2 regions of the Leuconostoc kimchii IMSNU 11154 genome follow, and region 2 is predicted to be linked to the other one. Evidence: predicted binding sites of a transcription regulator. Region 2 holds the regulator's gene; the other holds the start of a gene.
The links. The regulator HrcA, encoded in region 2, represses chaperone genes, less so after heat shock. The targets are predictions, from matches to a motif close to TTAGCACTCNNNNNNNNNGAGTGCTAA.
Positions count from the first base shown of each region.

Region 1 (3,436 bases), 200 kb from region 2:
GTTGCGTCGATTCTAACGTCTCACGTATTGCAACAACAATTTCTTGTACAGGCTCTTGAATAGCTGTCGCCACATCTTCTGCAGTCACGTCAATTGTTTTTGGTAAGCCTGTCAATAAATCGCGGCCTCTGACAGAGGCATCGGGCAAAGTTCTTGCTAATTCTAATGACGCCGCCCCAATCTCAATTTTTAGTCTTTCAGCTGTCGGTTCTCCAATAGTCACATCGTACTTGTTACGTACGAAGTTAGCAATGGCCTCATCTAACTTATCACCAGCAATACGAATTGACCGGCTTGATACAATACCACCTAACGAAATAGTTGCAACATCCGTGGTTCCACCACCCATATCTACAACCATGGAACCAGTTGGATCCATAACAGGTAACCCTGCACCAACTGCAGCAGCAAAGGGCTCTTCAATGACATACGCATCACGAGCACCTGCCACACGGGCAGCGTCAATAACAGCGCGACGCTCAACCGCCGTAACACCGGAGGGCACACCGATGGTCACATAAGGCTTTCCAATACGGCCACCCAATGCTTTTTGCAAATAATAACGAATCATTGCCACTGTCGTGTCATAATCCGCAATAACACCATCACGCATTGGACGGATAGCTGCAATACTGGCGGGTGTTCGACCAAGCATATCTTTAGCTTCAGACCCTACAGCAACAACTTCGTTTGTTTGCGTATTACGTGCCACAACAGACGGCTCACGTAACACAATACCGCGCCCTTCAATATATACATATGTGTTGGCCGTACCAAGATCGATACCGACGTTTCGTTGTCCAAATGAAAATGCCACTATGCTTGCCCCTTTTGTGCTTTCTGTTATCAAAAAATATGCACACCTTATTTTATGCTTAACTTATAGTATTGTAGCATAAAAAGATATGCTTTTGCCGACTAATTTGCACGGACATATTTGACGTGGCCTTGTTTTCCCGCAATACCGCGAATTCGGTTCTGAGATGGGAAATCCCGCCAAATTTTCTGAAAATCTGGAAAAGTCTCTGGTGTGATATCTATTTGATTAATTTTGCCATCACGTAAATCATTTAATTGTTGTTCGTAATCCATTATTAATACCTCATACCTATTATACAACATTTATTTTAGCACTCAATACAAACGAGTGCTAATTTTAATTGCAATTTAATCTTAGGGTGTTATACTTAAGGCATATTAAATAGAAAGGAAAGGTGCAAGGTAACTGAAAGTAGTTTTACTTTTAGTGGTATTATTTTGCACGACTTGATACTATGGCATCACAAGACCCATTTGGATTTAGTAACATTAATTTTGACGAAATGATGCGCGCTATGAACGATCAAATGCAATCCGCGCAAGATAACAGCCAAGCCAATTTTGGCTCACAACAACAAAATAAAAAAGATAAAAATAAGAAACGACCAACATTATTAGAAGAATACGGTATTAATTTAACGCAACAAGCACGTGAAGGCAAACTTGATCCTGTTATTGGCCGTGACTTAGAGGTTGCACGTACAATTGAAATTCTCAATCGTCGTACCAAAAATAATCCAGTTCTAATTGGCGAGCCTGGTGTTGGTAAAACAGCGGTTGTTGAAGGACTTGCTCAAGCAATTGTTGCTAATAAAGTGCCCGAAAAGCTACGTTCTAAGGAAGTCATTCGCTTAGATATGTCTGCTATGGTGCAAGGCACTGCCATGCGTGGTCAGTTTGAAGCACGTATGCGCCAGTTGATGAAAGAAGTTGCCGAGAATGATGATGTGATTCTCTTTATCGATGAGGTACACGAAATTATGGGTGCTGGTAATGCTGAAGGCGGTATGGATGCTGGTAATATTTTAAAACCTGCACTTGCTCGAGGTGAGTTCCAATTAATCGGTGCAACAACATTGAATGAGTACCGAAAAATTGAAAAAGATGGTGCTATTGCACGTCGTTTCCAACCTGTTCAAGTTGAAGAACCATCTAAGGAAGCCACGGTTACAATCCTAAAAGGTATCCAACAACGCTATGAAGCTTATCATCATGTTCGTTTTACAGATGATGCTATTGCTGCAGCAGTTGACTTATCCGACCGCTACATCCCTGAACGATTTTTACCAGATAAGGCGATTGATTTGATTGACGAGGCTGGCTCACGGAAAAACCTAACGATGACAATTACAGACCCTAAGGCAATTCAATCTAAAATAGATACTGCTGATAAACTAAAGCAAGAGGCCATTGACAAGGAAGATTTCGAAAAGGCTAGTTATTGGCGAGATCAAACGAATCAACTTGAATCTCAAAAAGTACAAGTCGAGGCTCATCCTGAAATGTTTAAACCTCAAACCATTACTGAAAAAGATATTTTAAAAATCATCGAAGACAAAACTGATATTCCCGTCGGTGACTTAAAGGATAATGAAGCAAATCAGTTGCAAGAGCTTGACAGCCATTTGTCAGATCATGTCATCGGACAAGAATTAGCTGTTCAAACTGTCGCTAAAGCGATTCGCCGAAATCGTATTGGTTTAACCAAATCTGGTCGTCCAATTGGATCATTCCTCTTTGTTGGACCAACTGGTGTAGGTAAGACAGAATTAGCTAAACAACTTGCCAAAGAAATGTTTGGCAGCAAAGAAGCCTTAATTCGTTTTGACATGTCAGAGTATATGGAAAAACATGCTGTTTCGAAAATGATTGGTGCGCCTGCTGGATATGTTGGTTATGAAGAAGCTGGCCAACTAACCGAACAAGTTCGTCGTCACCCCTACTCATTGATTTTGATTGACGAGGCAGAAAAAGCGCATCCTGATGTTATGAATATGTTTTTACAAATCTTGGATGATGGTCGCCTAACAGATGCACAAGGACATGTTGTCAGCTTTAAAGACACTGTTATTATTATGACATCTAACGCTGGCTCAACAGACACAGGCAACACACCAATGGGATTTAATCAAATTGATTCTCAGAGCCGTCTACTGCAACGCTTGGAAAGTTATTTCCGACCTGAATTTTTGAACCGTTTTGATGACATTATTGAATTCCAACAATTATCAAAAACGCATTTACTATCAATTGTAGACCTTATGATAGCTGACATGAATGTCAACTTGGCTGATAATCATTTAAATGTGCGCGTCAGTGATGCCGCTAAAGCTAAACTGGCCGAATTAGGCTATAATCCAACACTTGGTGCACGACCTCTTCGTCGGGTATTACAAGACAAAATCGCAGATCATCTAGCTGATTATTATTTAGAACATCCAGAAAGTACACAATTATTTGCAGATATTGACAATATCACAAATGACATTGTCATTTCCGAAAATTAGTATGTCAAAGCTTAATTTAAAAAGTGCCACTGGGTGGCATGTGTTTGGTATGAGGCCAAACACATGCCACCCATTTTTACTTTGATGTGTAACATGTTATAGTATAATGT
Region 1 is NC_014136.1:1,621,258-1,624,693, reverse strand. Features, by position in the region: gene LKI_RS08705 (rod shape-determining protein) at 1-817, opposite strand, end outside; gene LKI_RS11025 (hypothetical protein) at 919-1,092, opposite strand; gene LKI_RS08700 (ATP-dependent Clp protease ATP-binding subunit) at 1,275-3,326, shown strand.
Region 1: the regulator HrcA is predicted to act here: its motif matches at 1,128-1,154, upstream of LKI_RS08700 (ATP-dependent Clp protease ATP-binding subunit).

Region 2 (3,436 bases):
TTAAGGCAGTATACGCTTATAACAATGAGAAAAGCCTATGGCAATCGCGTTACGTGTTTACAAATGAATCATAATGGCTGAAATAATTAGACTACATTACCCAATTTTAAAAAATAAAAAACCAGTGCGACAAGTTGTTGCAATGGGTTTTTTTGATGGTGTACATCGAGGACATCAAGCAGTGATTGAACGTGCTAAATCTGAGGCAGATAAGTTGGGTGTACCGTTGGCGGTACTAACATATGACCCATATCCTGCGGTTGTATTTAGAGCGTTAGAGAAACCATTACGTTATCTAACCCCCTTGGCGCAAAAAAAAATACTATTAACCAAACTTGGCGTGGATAAAATTTATGTCATGCAATTTACGTCAGAACTGGCTAAAGTAGAGCCACAGCAATTTGTCGATGATGTGCTTATGTGTTTGAATCCTATTCTGGTAGTTGGTGGTTTTGATCATTTATACGGTGGTAATTCATCAACAGCAGATATGATGCACTTACCATTTTATGCACAGCAACGCTTTGATGTTATTGTTGTGCCTGAATTCGATGATAATCATAAAAAAATAGGGTCATCCGCAATCCGTCGGGCATTAGATATTGGCGATATGAATCAGGTTAATCAGCAACTTGGACGTATATACCAAACAACTGGATTAGTCGTTCATGGTGAAGCACGTGGCCGTAAATTGGGATTTCCAACAATTAATATCAAAACACCTGAATTGGAATGGTTACCAGGAATTGGTATTTATGCCGTTAAGGTGAAGGTCGGAGACGACTGGTATGAGGGTATGGCCAGTATTGGTCGTAATATTACTTTCGGAGATGAACGACCTGTCACAGTTGAAATTAATATATTAGATTTTCAGAGAGAAATCTATGGCGAGAATGTGACAGTCACTTGGTATACCTATCTTCGGGGCGAAGTCAAGTTTAGCACTGTTTCCGATTTGATCGTACAATTAAATAGCGATGAATATCAGACACGCCAATATTTTGATACGGTGAATTGATTTTTTAGCACTCTTAAAAAAGAGTGCTAAAACCCTTGCGCTCTTTTTTAAAATAGTGTATCATAATAGATGTTAGCAGTTGAATGATAGGAGTGCTAAATCGGAGGTGCTGGTTTGCTAACCGAACGACAGAAATTAATCTTAGGTGCCATTATTTATGAATACACGCAAACTGCTCATGCAGTGGGCTCCAAAAGTTTGCAAGAGCAACTAGATATCAAAGTGAGTTCTGCGACGATTCGTAATGAGATGGCGACCTTAGAAGCGGAAGCATTAATAAAAAAATTGCATACGTCTGCTGGGCGGGTGCCATCGCGCGCTGGATATCGTTATTATCTTGATAATCTTATGAACGCAAGGTCAGCAACGCAACAAGACATTGCTTTGGTTATGAATTCTTTTCATGGTAATTTTCATGAAATAGATGATTTGTTAGATGAATCAGCACGTACCTTATCTGAGTTAACTGCTGCAACAGTTTTGATTTTAAAACCTAAGCGCTTAAATATTACGGTGTCAGGGTTCCGATTAGTACCATTAGAAAATCAGCAACTCATTGCAGTGCTGGTCACTAATGATGGTAAAGTGACTAGTCAAACGTTCAAATTACCACGAGAGCTGGCAGAGTCATCGTTGGAAAGTATGACCAATTATATTAATGACCAAATGACTGGTCGCCCTGTGTTGGAAGTTCTAAAAATGATGCAATCAGATGAATTACCAACTCAAATGAGTCGTGTCATTCAAACACCTGCTGCGTTTTTACAATTGTTTGGTGATGTTCTCGCCCGATCAATTGGTGATAAAGTGCATATAGGTGGTCGCTTGAATGTGTTAGATTTTGGTGAAGATAGCCTGTCGACTAAGGAAGTTAAGAGACTATTAGAATTTTTGACTTCTGCAACGGATATTCGTCGCGTCGCAACTACTTCACAGCAGCGCGTGACCATTAAAATTGCCAAGGAAATCAACGAGCCATTGTTGAAGCCATTCAGTTTAATTACAAGGGCATTTACCGTACCAAATCAAGGAGAAGGCGTGATAGCTCTTCTAGGGCCAATTCGTATGACGTATGCACGTAATGTACTGTTAATGGACGCATTTGGTGAAGCGTTAAGCCAAAAAATGATTGAGTATACATAAATTAGGAGGTCACCCACGTGGCAGATGAAGCAAAAAAAGAAGCACCAAATGAAGAAGTAATCAATGAAGAACCACTTGTTGAAGAAATGTCAAATGAAGAAGTGATCAATGACGGTGATACTTCACAGGTAGTTGAAGAACCAGAGCAAACTGAACTTGATCAGGCACGTGAAAAGATTGCTGATTTAGAAGATCAACTTCTGCGTTCGAAAGCTGAAATACAGAATATACAGCAACGTCAGGCGCGTGAATTGCAAAGTGTTCGTAAGTATGATGGCCAGAAATTAGCAGCTGCAGTATTACCAGCGGTGGATAATTTGGAACGTGCTTTAGAAGTTGAAGCTGATGATGCCGTGGCAAAACAAATTAAAGCAGGTGTTGAAATGACACTTAAAACGTTAGTTCAGGCTTTGACTGATAATGGTATCTCTGCAACTGGTGAAGTGGGTGAAACTTTTGATCCAACTAAACATCAGGCAATTCAAAGTGTTGAATCAACAACTGTGGATTCAGATCAAATTGCTTCTGTTTTGCAAAAAGGCTATATTTTACAGGATCGTGTCTTACGTCCAGCAATGGTCGCAGTTGCGAAGTAATCGAATTGACTATTTAATGAACATGGTGATTCAGCTTAGTGCACTACACCTTAAAAAGATAAATTGTTAACTAAAAAGTAAAGGAAGAAAAAATTCATGTCAAAAATTATCGGTATTGATTTAGGAACAACGAACTCAGCAGTGGCCGTACTTGAGGGTGGCGAACCAAAGATTATTACAAACCCAGATGGTGGTCGTACAACACCTTCAGTTGTTTCTTTTAAAAATGGCGAAAGCCAAGTTGGTGATGTAGCTAAGCGTCAAGCTATTACGAACCCTGATACAATTATTTCAATTAAGTCACATATGGGCGAAGCTGGTTATAAAGTTAGTGCTGATGGTAAGGATTATACACCACAAGAAATTTCAGCAATGATTCTACAATATATTAAGGGTTATGCTGAAGACTATTTGGGCGAAAAAGTTGAAAAGGCAGTTATTACAGTGCCTGCATATTTCAACGATGCACAACGTCAAGCAACAAAGGATGCTGGTAAGATTGCTGGTTTGGAAGTTGAGCGTATCATTAATGAACCAACAGCAGCAGCTTTGGCTTATGGTCTTGATAAATTAGATAAGAACGAAAAGATTTTAGTTTATGATTTGGGTGGTGGTACTTTTGATGTTTCTATCCTTGAATTAGGTGATGGCGTGTTTGAAGTTTTGTCAACAAATGGGG
Region 2 is NC_014136.1:1,822,649-1,826,084, forward strand. Features, by position in the region: gene truB (tRNA pseudouridine(55) synthase TruB) at 1-74, shown strand, start outside; gene ribF (riboflavin biosynthesis protein RibF) at 74-1,018, shown strand; gene hrcA (heat-inducible transcriptional repressor HrcA) at 1,133-2,161, shown strand; gene grpE (nucleotide exchange factor GrpE) at 2,179-2,757, shown strand; gene dnaK (molecular chaperone DnaK) at 2,854-3,436, shown strand, end outside.